One region of the Pseudomonas sp. AC463 genome, then DNA from elsewhere that is predicted to be linked to it. Evidence: riboswitches for the same ligand, from Rfam matches in the RefSeq annotation. Region 1 holds a riboswitch; each other region holds the start of a gene.

Region 1 (5,787 bases):
CTTGAGGATGTCTTTCTGCAGCTCCAGGGCGCGGCGTGGGTCGAGCAATTGGGCTTCGTAATACTCGTCCGCCAACAGCTCCAGGTTACGCAGCGGGCCGTAGGTTTCGGCACGGGTCAGTGGCGGCATCAAGTGATCGATAATCACCGCCTGGGTACGGCGCTTGGCCTGGGCGCCCTCGCCCGGGTCGTTGACGATGAACGGGTAGATATTCGGCAGCGGCCCGAGCAGCGCATCCGGCCAGCAGTTTTCCGACAGGCCCACGCCCTTGCCCGGCAGCCACTCGAGGTTGCCGTGCTTGCCGACATGGATCACGCCATGGGCGCCGTAGGTGTGGCGCAACCAGAAGTAGAACGCCAGGTAGCCGTGGGGCGGCACCAGGTCCGGGTCGTGGTACACCGCGCTGTGGTCCACCTGATAACCGCGCGCCGGCTGGATGCCGACAAAGGTCAGGCCCAGGCGCAGGCCGGCGATCATCAGGCGGCCGTCGCGAAACATCGGGTCGTTATGCGGTGTGCCCCAGCGCGCCAGCACGGCCTGTTGGTTGGCCGGCGGCAGGCGCTGGAACAGCGTCTGGTAGTCGTCCAGCGTCATGCTTTGATGGCAAGGGCGCAGGTCGAGGCTGTCGAGGTCGTTGGTCACGCCGCCGAGCAGGTCGTGGATCAATGCAGTGCCGCTGTCGGGCAGTGCGTCCGGCAGCGGGTAACCTTCGGCCTGCAGCGCACGCAGGATATTCAGCGCGGCCGCCGGCGTATCCAGGCCCACGCCGTTGCCGATGCGGCCGTCGCGGGTCGGGTAGTTGGCGAGGATCAGCGCGATGCGTTTATCCGCATTCGGCACCCGCGCCAGCTCGACCCAGCGTCGCGCCAGTTCGGCGACAAAATCCATGCGCTCCGGCGCGGCGCGGTAGCACACCACGTCCGACTGGCTGCGCTCGCTGCGCCAGGCCAGGTCCTTGAAGCTGATCGGCCGGCTGATAATGCGCCCGTCCAGCTCCGGCAAGGCAATGTGCATCGCCAGGTCGCGCGGGCCAAGGCCCTGCTCGCTGGCCTCCCAGCCAGGCTGGTTGTCCTGGGCGCAGATCGCCTGGATTACCGGGATATTGCGCCGAAACGGCCGCAAGTGCGGCGCTTCGGGGCTCGATTGGGCAAACCCGGTGGTGTTCAGAATCACCGCCGCGCCGACTTCATCCAGCAGGTCCTCGACCACCGTCAGGCAGCCGGGCTCTTTCAAACTGGCCACCGCCATCGGCAACGGGTTAAGACCCGCCGCCTGCAAGCGCTGGCAGAACACGTCGATAAAGCCGGTGTTGGCCGCCTGCAAGTGCGAGCGGTAGAACAACACCGCCGCCACCGGCCAGTCGGCGTGCCAATCCGCCTGCCAGTCGTTCAGGCGCGCGTTGGCTTTATGCGGGTGATAGATCGCGGTGCGCGGCAGGGTCTGCGGCTCGGCCCAAGCGTAGTCGCGGCCCAGATGGCTGCTTGCGAGGCAGCGATAGAAATCCAGCGCATTGCTTAAGCCGCCCTGGCGCAGGAAGTGCCACAGACGGTCACGCGCCTCGACGCCGACGGTGCTCAGGCCGCTCAGCTCCGGATCGGGGCGATCATCCCCCGGCACCAGGATCAGTTGCACGCCACGCTCGGCCAACTCCACCAGGCGCTCGATACCGTAACGCCAATAACCGATGCCGCCATGCAGCGAGATCAGGATGACCTTGGCGTGGCGCAGCACTTCATCGACGTACAGGTCGACCGAGGCGTGGTTCTGCACCTGCATAGGGTTGGCCAGGCGAAAACTCGGGAAGTCGTCGGGCAACTGCCGGGCTGCTTCCGCCAGCAGCGCCAGGCTGGAGTCGCCGCTGCACAGGATCACCAGCTCGGCGGGGGTTTGTCCAAGGTCGGCAATATTGTCGTCCGAGACGAAACCACCGGGCTGAGTCCTGAGCAGGTGCATGGGTTAAACGCTGAGGGCTGCGCGCAATTGCGCTTCGAGGCCGGCTGCGTCCAGCTCCTGGCCGATCAGCACCAGGCGGGTGATGCGCGCTTCGTCGGCGCCCCAGGCACGGTCGAAGTGCTTGTCGAAGCGCGTGCCCACGCCCTGGATCAGCAGGCGCATCGGCTTGTTCGGGATGGCGGCGAAACCTTTGACACGCAGAATGCCGTGTTGCACCACCAGTTGGGTCAGGGCGTCGAGCAGCAGGGCTTCGTCGGCTTGGGGCAGATCGATGGAGATGGAGTCGAAGGCGTCGTGATCGTGGTCGTCTTCACCTTCGTGGTGATGATCATGATGGCTGTGGCGCCCGTCGATGTGTTCCTCGGAGCCGGCGCCCAGGCCGATCAGCACGTCCAGCGGCAGGCGACCGCTGCTGGCTTCGATGATCTTCACCGCTGGCGGCAGCTCTTCGGCGACTTCCAGGCGCACACGGGCCAGGTCTTCCGGGCTGATCAGGTCGGATTTGTTCAGGATCACCAGGTCGGCGCTGGCCAGTTGGTCGGCGAACAGTTCGTGCAGCGGCGACTCGTGGTCCAGGTTCGGGTCGAGTTTGCGCATGGCGTCGACCTGGTCGGGGAAGGCGGCAAAGGTGCCGGCGGCCACGGCCGGGCTGTCGACCACGGTGATCACCGCGTCAACCGTGCAGGCGCTGCGGATTTCCGGCCACTGGAAGGCTTGCACCAACGGTTTTGGCAGGGCCAGGCCGGAGGTTTCGATAAGGATATGGTCAAGGTCGCCACGGCGGGCAACCAGTTCGCGCATCACCGGGAAGAACTCTTCCTGCACGGTGCAGCACAGGCAGCCATTGGCCAACTCGTACACGCGGCCATTGGCCTCTTCCTCGGTGCAACCGATGGAGCACTGCTTGAGGATTTCACCGTCGATGCCCAGCTCGCCGAACTCGTTGACGATCACGGCAATGCGACGGCCCTGGGCGTTGTCGAGCATATGGCGCAGCAAGGTGGTCTTGCCCGAACCGAGGAAGCCGGTAACGATGGTGACGGGGAGTTTGGCCAGTGTTTTCATCGGATGCCCTTTGGGGCGGGCATACGGGACGATAGGCCCTGCGGCGGCGCGCAGATGCGGATTTCGTCACCGGATCACCCCGCCCGGTTGAAGTAGAAAATCGGTTGCGAGGCAGGTCTCCTGGCTTGGGGCGTGCGGGTCTTGCGACCGGCGCTGGCTGCGCCTTCCCGCCTTGTCGGCAGTGGCGTGGCAGTCAGTTGAACCCTTCACAGTTGCGGGGGCAGCCGCGGCTTGAACCGCGTTCCCTTCTTAGCTTCGGCCTGGGCCGAAGAACCTCGAGGGTGCAAGGCTACAGGGGCACGCTGCATTTGACTACCGTCGCCCGCCCATGCTCTCCTACACATCTTGTTTCGGGTGCCCCTCACGGGGTGAAACGGGAAACCGGTGAGCCATGGTCTATGGTAAGTCCGGTGCTGCCCCCGCAACGGTAAGCGAGCGAAGCGTCATGGCCACTGTGCATTTGCATGGGAAGGCGATGCTTTTCTGAGGAAGGCTGTTTAACAAGTCGCCCCTCGCAAGCCCGGAGACCGGCCCGAAAAAATCAGATAACAAACCCGCGGTGGGCGGGCGCTGTTCGGAACCCTGCGTGCCTGGCTCGCGGGGTTTTCATGCGCCTGTGCACCCTGACACTCGTAAGGGACGCGCCATGTCGATCATCAGCAGCACTTCGCACTCCGCCAGCAGCACCGCCACCCTGAGCCAACGCCTGACCGCCGCCATCGGTGCGTCGATCCTCGGCGCGTGCCTGGTGTATTTCGCCGGCTTCTCGCATATCGAAGCAGTGCACAACGCTGCCCACGATACCCGCCACAGCGCCGCGTTCCCGTGCCACTGAGACCTGCCGACATGATCAAGCGTATTGCCCAAACCGCAGGGTTTACCGGCCTGCTGGCTGCCCTGTTACTGACCCTGCTGCAAAGTTTCTGGGTCGCACCGCTGATTCTGCAGGCGGAAACCTTTGAAAAAGCCCCGGCCGCCACTGAAGTGGCCCATGAACATGCCGCCGGCGCTGCCGCTCACACCCATGACGCCGAAGCCTGGGAGCCGGAAGACGGCTGGCAGCGCGTGTTGTCCACCACCGGTGGCAATCTGGTAGTCGCGGTTGGTTTTGCCCTGATGCTGGCCGGTCTCTACACCTTGCGTACGCCGACTCGCACGGCCCAGGGCCTGCTCTGGGGCCTGGCCGGTTACGCGACCTTCGTACTGGCGCCGACCCTGGGCCTGCCGCCGGAGTTGCCGGGCACCGCCGCTGCCGACCTGGCACAACGCCAGATCTGGTGGATCGGCACCGCCGCGTCTACCGCCGTCGGCATTGCGCTGCTGGTGTTTGGTCGCAACTGGCTGCTTAAAGTGCTGGGCGTGGCGATCCTGGCCGTGCCTCACGTGATCGGCGCGCCACAACCGCAAGTGCATTCGATGCTGGCGCCGGAAGCACTGGAGGCGCAGTTCAAAATTGCATCGCAACTGACCAATGTGGCGTTCTGGCTGGCCTTGGGCCTGATCAGCGCCTGGCTGTTCCGCCGCAACCGCGACGACCACTACTCGGCATGACCCTGGTGGCCGGCCTGGGCTGCCAGCGGGGTTGTGAGGTTCACACCCTGCTGGCGTTGTTTGACCGCGCCCTGGCCGAAGGCGGGATTGAGCGCCAGCGCATTACCGCGCTGGCGAGCATTGATCTGAAACAGGCTGAGCCGGGGCTGCTCGCACTGGCCGAGCGTCTGGACCTGCCCTTGCAGTGTTTCAGCGCCGAGCAATTAGCCGCGTATGAAAGCCGCTTGAGCCACAAATCGGCCGTGGCGTTCACCCATACCGGCTGCTACGGGGTCGCCGAAAGCGCCGCCCTGGCCCTCGCCGAACACCTCGCCGATGCCCCAGCGCGCCTGCTGATCACCCGCCAGAAAAACCCCCAGGCCACGTTTGCATTGGCCTGCGCCGGCTAAAACCTCGATAATCGCCCCTCCCGAACATGAGCAACCTTCATGCTCGCCCGTTTTACGACAGGAATTGTCCATGACCGTCTACTTCATCGGCGCCGGCCCCGGCGACCCGGAATTGATCACCGTCAAAGGCCAGCGGCTGATCCGCAGTTGCCCGGTGATCATCTATGCCGGTTCGCTGGTGCCGGCGGCGGTACTGGAGGGGCATCGGGCCGAATCGGTAGTTAACAGCGCCGAGCTGCACCTGGAGCAGATCATCGATCTGATCAAGGCAGCCCACGCCAAAGGCCAGGACGTGGCCCGCGTGCACTCCGGCGATCCGAGCCTGTATGGCGCGATTGGCGAGCAGATCCGCCATTTGCGCGAGCTGGGCATCCCGTTCCAGATCATTCCCGGCGTCACGGCCGTGGCCGCTTGCGCGGCACTGCTGGAAACCGAACTGACCCTGCCGGACATCGCCCAGAGCGTGATCCTGACCCGCTACGCCGACAAAACCAGCATGCCCGCCGGCGAGGACTTCGACAGCCTGGCACGGCACGGTACGACCATGGCGATTCATCTGGGGGTCAACCACCTGGAGAAGATCGTCGCCGAACTGCTGCCGCACTATGGCGCGGATTGCCCGATTGCCGTGGTGCACCGGGCCACGTGGCCGGATCAGGATTGGGCGGTTGGAACGCTCAGTGACATTGCCGACAAAGTCGCCGCCAAGGGCTTTAAGCGCACGGCCCTGATTGTGGTGGGACGGGTGTTGGCGAGTGACAATTTCAGTGAGTCGTCGTTGTATCGGGCCGGGCATGCTCACCTTTATCGACCATGACATTTCACTTTA
Region 2 (5,787 bases), on a different contig from region 1:
GCCGACCTTGCCGGCCCGGCGCAGGCGCGGCAGCAACTGGATCGCCGCCTGGGAGCCGGGCACCGGCAACAGATGCGCAGCGCCGTAATACTCGCTGGCGGCCTGCTCCAGGCCGTCGTCGGTTTCGGGCAAGCGTGCCCAGGCCCGCAGCGGAATCTCGGGGATCGGCCACGGCCAGGGCGCGAGGCCGCTGGACAGGTCCAACCAATCCGCCTCGGCAATCCCGTACTGGAGCGCCGCCTTGCGCAACCGGCCACCGTGTTCAAGCATAGAATTGCGCCCCCGCACATAGGATCAGCAGCCACAACCATACGCCGCGCTGCACCAGTTGCCAGCCCCGGTCGATGGAATCGGCATCCGCCGCCGGGCCTTCGCCCAACTGAGGGCGTTGGTGCACTTCGCCGTGGTAAATCGCGGCACCGCCAAGCTCCACGCCCAGCGCGCCTGCACCGGCTGCCATCACCGGGCCGGCGTTGGGGCTGTCCCAGGTCGGGCCCTGGGTGCGCCAGCATTTGAGGGCGAGGCGAGTATTGCCCAAGACGACGTAGGTCAACGCCACCAGGCGTGCAGGAATGTAGTTCAGCACATCGTCGATTTTTGCTGCGGCCCAGCCGAAGCGTTCGAAGCGTTCGTTGCGATAACCCCACATGGCATCCAGGGTATTGCTCAGGCGGTAGAGCACCACGCCCGGCACGCCGGCGACCACAAACCAGAAAATCGCCGCGAACACCGCGTCGCTGCCGTTTTCCAGCACCGATTCGGTGGCGGCGCGGGCGACTTCGGTGCGGTCCAGCTCGCTGGTCTGGCGGCTGACCAGGTAGCTCACACGCTTGCGCGCCTCCTCCAGGTCATCGCTGCGCAACGCCTGGGCCACCGGAATCACGTGTTCGCCGAGGCTGCGCATGCCCAGCGCCAAGTACAACGCGATAATCTCCAGCACCCAGCCGATATACGGCGCCCACGACAACGCGGTAGCCAGCAGGGTCAGCGGCACCACGGCGATAAACCATGCAGTCACGCCGTGGCTGCGCCAGCCACGGCCACCGCTGTTGAAACGCTGCTCGATACGCCCGGCAAAATTACCGAACGCTACCAGCGGATGCCAGCGCCTGGGTTCGCCCAGCAGCGCATCCAGCGCCACCGCCGCGACACACAGCAAGGCCACACTCATTGACTCACTCCCCACACATTTTCATACAACATGTCACTCAGCGGCCGCGGTTCGGTCCAGCCTTCGAGCTGCAACATCGGTGCCGGATAGAACTCGGCGACGGGCCCCAGGCACAACACGGCCAGGGGTTTGGCGCCAGGCGGCAGGCCCAGCAGGTCGGCCAGAGCCTGGGGCTCGAACAGCGAGACCCAGCCCATGCCCAGCCCCTCGACGCGCGCCGCCAGCCACAGGTTCTGGATCGCGCAGGACAGCGAGGCCATGTCCATTTCCGGCAAGGTGCGGCGCCCGAAGATATGCCGCTCGCGATCATCCATCAGCGCCGCCACCAGCACTTCGGCGCAATCGTGGATGCCTTCGACCTTGAGCTTCATGAATTCGTCGGAGCGTTCGCCCAAGGCCTCGGCGGTGCGTACGCGCTCTTCTTCCACCAGTTGCTGAATCTGCCCACGCAGGTGGCGGTCGCTGATGCGGATGAAGCGCCACGGTTGCATCAGGCCCACGCTGGGGGCCTGGTGTGCGGCCTGGAGCAGGCGGTGCAGCAATTCGGGGGCGACCGTGCCGCCGCTGAAGTGGCGCATGTCGCGGCGTTCGGCGATGGCGCGGTAGACGGCCTGGCGGTCGGCCTCGGGGAAGGCGTTGTCGGTCATGGCCTCATCGAGGGCAAGCCCCCTCCCACATTTGGAACACGGTCAACTGTGGGAGGGGCGGTGCGACGATTCGACTTGCCCCCGATGGCGAACTCAGGGTTCGGCGCAAAAAGTGCGGCAACGGCAGCAGGGTTGGACGGAAAATAAAAGTGCACATAGGAAGCCGTCATGCGCCCCTGCCGATACACCGCTTCGGCGCCGCGCCCACCATTGGGGCTCAGGCCGCGAGCAATCGGCTCCCATTCCGTCGTGGTCAACGAATGGTGATAGGTATGCCCGCGCAACGTGCCCTCCGGCAGATCGACATTTTGCAGGGCCAGCGCCGCGAGTTTCTTTTGCATCACGGCGTCGCCCTGCAGCAGGCCGACCAGTTCGGCACGGGTGCCGTCGACGTCGGTGAGCGAATCGAGCAGGTAAAGCATGCCGCCACACTCGGCGAGCAAAGGCTTGCCGGCGGCGTGATGGGCACGGATGGCGTCGAGCATCGGGGTGTTTTCCGACAGCGCGACGTGGTGCAGTTCCGGGTAACCGCCGGGCAGATAGAGGCTGTCTGCGTCAGGCAATTCGCGATCATGGATCGGAGAAAAGAATTTCAGCTCGGCGCCCATCGCCCGCAGCAGGTCGAGGCTGGCGCCGTAGGTAAAGGCGAAGGCCTCGTCGCGGGCGACGGCAATACGCACCCCGGCCAGCAACGGTTCGGCGTCGATCACTTGCGGCGCGGCGAAGGTCACTGGTGGCGGCAAAGCGACTTCGCAACTACTGCCCAAGGCTTGGGCGGCGGCGTCCAGGCGCACGTCGAGATCATTCAGTTCGCTGGCCTGCACCAGGCCGAGGTGGCGGCTGGGCAGTTCAATCCCGGTTTCACGGGACAGCGCGCCGTACCAGCGCAGACCTTCGGTGAGACTGCCTTCGAGCAATTGCGCATGGCGCAGGGTGCCGACGCGATTGGCCAGCACGCCGGCGAATGGCAGGTCCGGCTGGTAACGCGCCAGGCCCAGGGCCAGAGCGCCGAAGGTCTGGGCCATAGCGGTGCCGTCGATCACGCCCAACACCGGCACGCCAAAGTGGCGCGCCAGGTCGGCGCTGGACGGCGTGCCGTCGAACAGGCCCATCACGCCTTCGATCAGGATCAGGTCGGCTTCCCCCGCCGCTTCCCACAACAGGCGACGACTTTCCTGCTCGCCCACCATCCACATGTCCAACTGATACACCGGCGCGCCGCTGGCACGCTCATGGATCATCGGGTCGAGGAAGTCCGGGCCGCACTTGAACACACGCACCTTGCGCCCCAGGTTGCGATGCAACCGGGCCAGCGCAGCGGTGACGGTGGTTTTGCCCTGGCCGGACGCCGGTGCGGCGATCAACACGGCCGGGCAATGACGGGGCTCGTTCAAAGTTCGACGCCCTTCTGTGCCTTGATACCGGCCTGGAAGGCGTGCTTGAGCATGCCCATTTCGGTGACGGTGTCGCCCATTTCGATCAACTCAGGCTTGGCGCCACGGCCGGTGACCACCACGTGCTGCATGGGTGGGCGGGCTTGCAGGTCGCTGAGCACCTGGTCGAGGTCGAGGTAGCCGTGCTTGAGGGCGATGTTCAGTTCATCCAGCACGACCAGGCCAATGGACGGGTCTTGCAGCAGCTCGCGGGACACCGCCCAGGCGGCTTCGGCGGCGGCGATGTCGCGCTGGCGGTCCTGGGTTTCCCAGGTGAACCCTTCGCCCATCACGTGGAAGCGCACTTGCTCGGGGAAGCGGCGGAAAAACAGCTCCTCACCGGTGCTGTTGCGGCCCTTGATGAACTGCACCACGCCGCACTGCATGCCGTGGCCCATGGCCCGGGCCAGCATGCCGAACGCCGAGCTGCTTTTGCCCTTGCCGTTGCCGGTGAGTACCAGCAGCAGGCCGCATTCATTCGGGGAGTTGGCGATGCGCTCGTCGATCACGGCTTTTTTGCGCAGCATGCGCGCCAGGTGGCGTTCGTCGCGGTCGGGGGTATCGGTCATGGCAGCTCTCCGTTGGGGCTGAACAAAAACGGCGGGCAGGAAAAAAACGTACAGACAGCCAAGCATCGCCCACCGTGATGCTGTTGAATGGTTCAGGCCGGTCTCCGGGCTCATGAGTGGCAAGCAGGCCGACGCTGCGCCTTCCCATATCGCGCGCGATACAGTGGCAGAAGGCAGCGTTTTTTCTCATTTACCGTTGCGGGGGCAGCGCCGGGATCGCGGCAGCATTGTGTACAAATGCGCTCACTCACCGGCTTCCCTGTTTCACTCGGTCGACCCGTGGGTCACAGAGCACCTGAAACAAGCGGCGAAGGTTAGTGGGTTGGGGGGCTAGCTGCAAGCGGCAAGCAGGCGTTGCGCCGTCTTGCCGCGTATAAATCAGCTTTCTAGGGATTACGCGCCAGGTTCGCTGGCAATACGCGCTTGGCGCTGAGGTAGGCATTCTGCCAATAGGCCTTGGATAAGGTGTCCAGCTTCACCGTACCGCCGGTTTGCGGCGCGTGCACAAAGCGGCCTTCGCCAACGTAGATACCCGCGTGGCTGACCTGGGAGCCGCCACCAGTGGCGAAGAACAGCAGGTCACCGGTTTGCAGGTTCTGCTCACTGACATCCTGGGCACGCATCACGATCAGTTCGCGGGTGGTGCGTGGCAGGGAGATGCCGGCGGCATCACGGTAGACGAACCCGATCAGGCCACTGCAATCAAAACCCGAATCCGGCGTGTTGCCGCCCCAACGGTAAGGCGTGCCGACCAGGCCCAGCGCACGGAAGAGCACGTCTTCGGCAGCAGGCGAGAAATTCTGGGTGGAATAGTTGAACACCGGCTTGGGCTTGACCGCTACGGGAGCGGGCGGCGGTGGGCGGCTTGCGCAGGCGCTGAGGAGCGCGGCGCAAACAATGAGAATCAAGCGGGCTGACGTCGACATGTGCAGAACAATCCTGGTCTGGATGCGGCTTTCGCTGCCGAACGCTGAAAACCAGAACGCGCAAGCAAAGCTCGCGCGAACGGATTACAACAATGTCCAGGGATTCTAGCGCTTACACGTCAAACTTCAAGTATCACTTTAAGTTTACTTGCTGGCGGTAACCGTCGTCGGGGCCATGGCGAGTGCGCGCTTGGCTTCGATGAAGGTTTTGCTCCAGTAGCTGTCGCCCAGGTTGTCGACTCGGACACCACCACTGCGACGGCTGCTGGAGTGGATAAACTGGTTATCGCCCAAGTAGATACCGGCATGGCTGACACGACCGCGGCCTGCAGTACTGAAGAAAAGCAGATCACCGGGCTTGAGGTTGTTGCGTGCGACCAACGGTGCTTTCACGTTGATCATTTCGCGGGTGGAGCGTGGCAGGTTCATGCCAGCTTCTTCACGAAACAGGTAGCCGATGAAACCGCTGCAGTCGAAACCGGCTTCGGAGGTACCGCCGAAACGGTAACGGGTACCGATCAGGGACATGCCGCGTTCGAGGATGCTGTCGGCCAGAACTGGAAGCTGGTAAGGCTTGTTGCTGGCGAAGCCAGCCAGTTCGTTCTCCGTAGCAACTTCTTCCTCATAGACAGTGGAAGACTGCGCTGCAACGAATTTAGCCTGGGATTGTTGTTGAGGCTTTTGCTGCTCAACCACCTGTTGAGGGTGGGAGGCACAACCAAACAACAGGGTAACGAGTGCGAGAGGCACGAGGGGTGCGAAGCGATTTAGCATGGGCACGACCGTGGCTGGTATGTAAAGAAGTCGAGACTATGCCCACTATCACATCGATTTGCAAATTCAATCGTGATCTATGTGACTTCGCGATTGGACTATGACATCTAAGCCGTAATTCCATTTTTAGCTTCAAATGCGTAGCCAGACGGGCTCAAACGCAGGTTTTCTGACGCCTGTAAAATGCCGAAACCTACAAATTCAACAGGTTACCAACCCAAAGTCTCTTTCAAGAAAGGGATCGTCAATTTTCTTTGCGCTTGCAGG
Region 3 (5,787 bases), on a different contig from region 1:
AAGCGAGCATTCCGTGGTAACTCTCGATCTCGAAGATCTTGCCCGGCATCGCGCCATCCTGGGTGAACCAGCGCTCGAAGTGGTGGCGATACGAGCAGTTCGAGCGAAACGTATAGATGTTCTCGCCATTCACATCCTGCCCGCGGTTGATCGGCGCGTGGTGCAGCGGCGCGATTACCACCATTTCCTCTTCAAACACTGCCACGCCTTCCAGGGTCGAGTGCAACACCGGCCCATCGACAAACGCAGCCGTCAGGCGCCCCGACAGTACGCCTTCGATCATGGTGCCCGAGGGCCCGGTGCTCAGGTCCAATTCGACCTTGGCGTGCTTCTGGTTATACGCCGCCAGCAACCCTGGAATGCGCACCGCCGCCGTGCTCTCCAGCGAGCCGAGGGCAAACGCGCCCTGGGGCTCCTCCCCCGCCACCGTCGCGCGAGCCTCTTGCACCAGGTCGAGAATGCGCCGCGCATAGCCGAGGAAATTCCACCCGGCCGGCGACAGGCGCAGGCGACTTTTCTCGCGGATAAACAGCTCCACGCCCAGGTCCTGCTCCAGCTGCTTGATGCGCGTGGTCAGGTTCGACGGTACCCGATGAATCAGTTGTGCGGCGGCGCTGATGCTGCCTTGCTCGGCAACGGCCTTGAAGATTTCCAGCTGGACCAGATCCAAATCATTCTCCAATCGTGAATGTATTGCTTAATATTATTCAGTTTCCAGAAAACATCCAAGCCCGTAGGCTGAACCCAATCCACTCATTCAGCCGGACGGTGCCATGAACGCTATTTCTCACCAGACCCACGCCTTGTCGATCAACCCCGCCACGGGCGAAACGGTCGCCAGCTACCCCTATGAAACCACGGCGCAACTCGACGCCGCCCTCGACCGCGCCACGGGTGCGTTCCGCAGCTGGCGCCGCCAGCCGGTGAGCCAGCGCGCCGAACTGCTGCTGGCCCTGGCCGCCGCCCTGCGTGAGCAAGCCGAAGAGATGGCGCAGATGATCACCCTGGAAATGGGCAAACCCATCGCCCAGGCCCGCGCCGAAATCGAAAAATGCGCACTGCTCGCCGAGTGGTACGCCGCCCAAGGCCCGGCCATGCTCGCCCCGGAACCGACCCTGGTGGACAACGGCAGCGCGCAGATCGAATACCGCCCGCTGGGCCCGATCCTCGCCGTAATGCCGTGGAACTTCCCGGTGTGGCAAGTGCTGCGCGGCGCCGTGCCGACGATGCTCGCCGGCAACACTTACGTGCTCAAACACGCGCCGAACGTGATGGGCAGCGCCTACCTGATGAAAGCCGCGTTCCACAAAGCCGGTTTCGCTGACGGCCTGTTCGAAGTGATCAACGTGACCCAGGACGGTGTGTCCAAAGCCATCGCCGACCCACGCATCGCCGCCGTGACCCTCACCGGCAGCGTGCGCGCCGGCATCGCCATCGGCTCCCAGGCCGGTGCCGCGCTGAAAAAATGCGTGCTGGAACTGGGCGGCTCCGACCCGTTTATCGTGCTCAACGACGCCGACCTCGACGCCGCCGTGCAGGCCGCCGTGATCGGTCGCTTCCAGAACAGCGGCCAAGTCTGCGCCGCCGCCAAGCGCCTGATCATCGAAGCAGGTGTGGTGGAAGCATTTACCGCCAAATTCCTGGACGCCAGCCGCGCCCTGGTGATGGGCGACCCGACGTCGACCAGCACCTACGTCGGCCCGATGGCGCGTTTCGACCTGCGTGACGAGCTGCACGGCCAGGTCCAGGCCACCCTGGAGGAAGGCGCGACCCTGCTGCTGGGCGGCAATAAAGTCGAAGGCGCCGGCAACTACTACGCGCCGACCGTGTTGGCCAACGTCACCGACCAGATGACCTCGTTCAAACAGGAACTGTTCGGCCCCGTGGCCTCGATCATCACCGCCCGCGACGCCGACCACGCCGTGGCCCTGGCGAACGACAGCGAGTTCGGCCTCACCGCGAGCATCTTCACCACCGACGCGGCCAAGGCACGGGACATCGCCAACCAGCTGGAAACCGGCGGGATCTTCGTCAACGCGTTCAGCGTGTCCGACCCTCGGGTGGCGTTTGGCGGGGTGAAAAGGAGTGGGTTTGGGCGTGAGCTGTCGCACTTCGGCGTGCGGGAATTCTGCAATGCGCAGACGGTGTGGCTGGATCGTAAGTAACCCCAGCAACTAGCCTGGAATGAGCTTATGTGGGAGGGGGCAAGCCCCCTCCCACATTTGAATCTCGGTGTTTCTGGAAGTTATTGGGCGCTGATGTAGTTGAACTGCGCCTGGGTCTTCTCAACCGCCGCCTGCACTTTGTCTTTTTGCGCCTGCGTGCCCGAGTAGTAAATCTGCATCCCCTTCAAATCCAGCCCTTCGACGGCGTTGCCGATAACCGCCACGTCAACGCCGGTACTGGAGCCCATAATCAAGAAGAAGTTGTCACCCAGTTTTTTCGCATCCTGCAGCTCCTCCCGAAGAAGCGTGGCATTCGCGCCCCCTCCCACAGCAATCGCAAGGTTGTCGGCGATAAAGCCATGGCTGGGGATTTTCGTTGCGCGCAAACGCAGTTTGGCCGGCCCAGGTGGAAGTGACGCGACGTACGCAGTGGAGGCCTCGTCCAGGATCTGCTTTTCAGATTTACCGTGGGTAGCGCAACCGGCTAGCAGGGCGATAAAGGCGAGGGTGACTAAAGATTTCACTATGTATTCCTTGTGAGAAAGCTGTCCATGGGGCGTGCATCATAGGAGACCCACCCCGCCAGGGCTACCACTGTCGTCACGCCCCTCCCGTTCAACCCCGTGATCGACTACCATACCGCGCCGGTTCCCAAACGGGACTAATAGGGAATTCGAAACGCCGCACGCGGCGCCAATCGAAACTGCCCCCGCAACTGTAGGTGCTGAGCCTGCTCCATAACGCCACTGGGCCTTGCCCGGGAAGGCCGGAGCGTGGCGACGACGCATCAGTCAGGAGACCTGCCGGCCCAGCACGATAACCAACCGGCGGGGTGTCCGGGAAGGACGCCTTTACCCTGCCCGGTTGGCAGCGCTCATAGGTGTGTTTCCAAGCCGTACCGCCCCTGCTTCACCTACGGCTTTACGGAGATTGCCCCATGCTGCCACGCGTTACCGCCCTGCTCACCGGCCTGGGTTTCTGTGCCCTGGCCCACGCGGCACCGACTCATTACCCGCTGACCGTGGAAAACTGCGGCAGTAACGTAACCTTCCAGCAAGCCCCTGCGCGCAGCGTGACCATCGGCCAGGCCGCCACCGAGATGCTTTACGCCTTGGGCGTGGGCGACAAAGTGGTCGGCACCTCGCTGTGGTTCAACAACGTCTTGCCGCAATACAAGGCCCTGAATGACGGCATCGAACGCCTGGCCAATAACGAGCCGAGCTTCGAAGCCGTGATCGCCAAGCGCCCGCAACTGGTGGCCGCCGAGCTGGAATGGGTGGTCGGCCCGCAGGGCGTGGTGGGCACGCGCGAGCAATTCCACGAGTTGAAAATTCCCACCTACCTGCTGCCCTCCGACTGCGAAGGTAAGGACAACCTGGTGGGCGCCGACGGCACGCGGCTGGAACCGTTCCGCATCGAGACCATTTATAAAAGCATCAGCCAACTGGCGCAGATTTTCGACGTGCAGGACCGTGGCCAACAGCTGAACGACGAACTCAAGGCACGCCTGGCCAAGTCCGTCGCCACCGTGCAAAGCAAAGGCCTCAAGCAGGCGAGTGCGCTGGTGTGGTTCTCCAGTTCCGAGATGGCCAGCGACCCGTACGTGGCCGGCCACAAAGGTATTCCCGAATTCATGCTGCAAACCCTCGGCCTGACCAACGTGGTGCAGTCCGACGAAGAGTGGCCCGCCGTGGGCTGGGAAACCATCGCCAAAGCCAACCCGACCTTTTTGGTGATCGCGCGCATGGACCGCCGCCGCTACCCCGCCGACGACCATGAAAAGAAACTCGCCTTCCTGCGCAGCGACCCGGTGACCCGCAACATGGACGCGGTGAAAAACAACCGCATCATCATCCTCGACGCCCTGGCGCTGCAGGCCAGCATCCGCATGTTCGACGGCCTTGAACAACTGGCCACGGCCATCGACGGCTACGACCTGCCGAAATGATGCGCCCTCTTCTTGCCCTGGCCCTGCTGCTCACCGCCGTGCTTGCCGGCGTGGCCATCGGCGAAACGTCGATCTCGCCGCAGGTGGTGGTGCAGGTGCTCGCCAACAAACTGTGGGGCGCCGGCTACGTGCTCGACCCCATCGACGAAGGCGTAGTGTGGAATTACCGCCTGACCCGCGCCCTGGTCGCCGCCGCGTGTGGCGCTGGCTTGGCGACGTGCGGAGTAATTTTGCAGTCGTTGCTGCGCAACCCGTTGGCCGACCCCTACCTGCTGGGCATCAGCGCCGGCGCCTCGACCGGCGCGGTGTTGGTGGCGCTGATGGGCGTGGGTGGCGGTTTGATCTCGTTGTCGGCGGGCGCGTTTGTCGGCGCCATGGCGGCGTTTGCCCTGGTGATCCTGCTCGCGCGGGCCAGCGGTTCCGTGAGCGGCACCGGCCAGATCATCCTCGCGGGCATCGCCGGCTCGCAGCTGTTCAATGCACTCACCGCATTCCTGATCACCAAATCGGCCAGTTCCGAACAGGCACGCGGCATCATGTTCTGGCTGCTCGGCAACCTCAGCGGCGTGCGCTGGCCCTCGGTGTGGCTGGCGGTGCCGGTGGCGGTGGTGGGCTTGGCGGTGTGCCTGTGGCACCGGCGGGCGCTCGACGCGTTCACCTTCGGCAGCGACTCGGCGGCGTCGCTGGGCATCCCGGTGCGCCGCGTGCAGTTTGTGCTGGTGGGCTGCGCGGCGCTGGTCACGGCGGTGATGGTGTCGATTGTCGGCTCCATCGGCTTTGTCGGCCTGGTGATCCCCCACGCCGTGCGCCTGCTGCTCGGCACCGGGCACTCACGCCTGCTGCCGGCCAGCGCGTTGGGCGGTGCGTTGTTCCTGATTGCGGCGGATGTGCTGTCGCGCACGCTGATCAAGGGCCAGGTGATTCCGGTGGGGGTGGTCACTGCCCTGGTCGGCGCGCCGGTGTTTGCCTTGATTCTGATCGGCCGGAGGAATGCCCGATGAGCGTACTCAGTTGCGCCGGCCTGGGCTTCAAGGTGCGTGAGGCCGAGTTGCTTTGCGATATTCACCTTGAGGTTCAGTTGGGGGAAACCCTGGGGATTGTCGGGCCGAACGGCTCCGGTAAATCCACCTTGCTCAAGCTGCTCGCCGGCCTGCGTGCGCCGGCATCGGGTGAAGTGCGGCTTGGGGGGAAGCGTTTGGGCACGCTGTCACGCCGCGCCATCGCGCAACAGTTGGCCGTGGTGGAGCAACAAGCCGACACCGACGACGCCATCCGCGTGTTCGACGCCGTGGCGCTGGGCCGCACGCCATGGCTGTCGGCGCTGAGCCCATGGTCCGGCGAAGACGACGCCATCGTGCGCCAGGCCCTGCACGACGTAGACGCCACTCACCTGAGCGCACGGGCCTGGCGCAGCCTTTCCGGCGGCGAACGCCAACGTGTACACATCGCCCGCGCGCTGGCGCAACGGCCGCAGATTCTGTTGCTGGACGAGCCGACCAATCACCTGGATATCCAGCATCAACTGGCGATATTAAAAGGTGTGCAAGCCCTGCCGGTGACCACCTTGATTGCCCTGCACGACCTTAACCAGGCCCTGACCTGCGACCGCCTGGCCGTGCTGGATCGTGGGCGGTTGGTGGCGTTGGGCAAGCCATTGGAAGTGTTGACACCGCA

What was found. Region 1 has a riboswitch for cobalamin ahead of AC0IYH_RS12230 (CbtB domain-containing protein). Riboswitches for the same ligand answer to the same signal wherever they lie in the genome.
Region 2: another riboswitch for cobalamin. It lies ahead of cobO (cob(I)yrinic acid a,c-diamide adenosyltransferase); the one in region 1 lies ahead of AC0IYH_RS12230 (CbtB domain-containing protein).
Region 3: another riboswitch for cobalamin. It lies ahead of AC0IYH_RS22780 (ABC transporter substrate-binding protein); the one in region 1 lies ahead of AC0IYH_RS12230 (CbtB domain-containing protein).

The regions. Positions count from the first base shown of each region.
Region 1 covers NZ_CEEDDZ010000008.1:110,520-116,306, reverse strand. The annotation lists gene cobN (cobaltochelatase subunit CobN) at 1-1,953, opposite strand, end outside; gene cobW (cobalamin biosynthesis protein CobW) at 1,957-3,018, opposite strand; cobalamin riboswitch at 3,112-3,311, opposite strand; cobalamin riboswitch at 3,354-3,568, shown strand; gene AC0IYH_RS12230 (CbtB domain-containing protein) at 3,665-3,853, shown strand; gene AC0IYH_RS12225 (CbtA family protein) at 3,865-4,569, shown strand; gene AC0IYH_RS12220 (cobalamin biosynthesis protein) at 4,566-4,958, shown strand; gene cobM (precorrin-4 C(11)-methyltransferase) at 5,029-5,775, shown strand.
Region 2 covers NZ_CEEDDZ010000002.1:333,823-339,609, reverse strand. The annotation lists gene cobD (threonine-phosphate decarboxylase CobD) at 1-270, opposite strand, end outside; gene cbiB (adenosylcobinamide-phosphate synthase CbiB) at 263-1,171, opposite strand; gene bluB (5,6-dimethylbenzimidazole synthase) at 1,168-1,818, opposite strand; gene AC0IYH_RS03740 (cobyrinate a,c-diamide synthase) at 1,815-3,212, opposite strand; gene cobO (cob(I)yrinic acid a,c-diamide adenosyltransferase) at 3,209-3,820, opposite strand; cobalamin riboswitch at 3,899-4,134, opposite strand; gene AC0IYH_RS03730 (C40 family peptidase) at 4,207-4,746, opposite strand; gene AC0IYH_RS03725 (NlpC/P60 family protein) at 4,891-5,520, opposite strand; gene hda (DnaA regulatory inactivator Hda) at 5,730-5,787, opposite strand, start outside.
Region 3 covers NZ_CEEDDZ010000020.1:6,175-11,961, forward strand. The annotation lists gene ptrR (putrescine utilization regulator PtrR) at 1-670, opposite strand, end outside; gene AC0IYH_RS22770 (aldehyde dehydrogenase family protein) at 774-2,165, shown strand; gene AC0IYH_RS22775 (hypothetical protein) at 2,246-2,689, opposite strand; cobalamin riboswitch at 2,794-2,987, shown strand; gene AC0IYH_RS22780 (ABC transporter substrate-binding protein) at 3,103-4,113, shown strand; gene AC0IYH_RS22785 (FecCD family ABC transporter permease) at 4,110-5,114, shown strand; gene AC0IYH_RS22790 (ABC transporter ATP-binding protein) at 5,111-5,787, shown strand, end outside.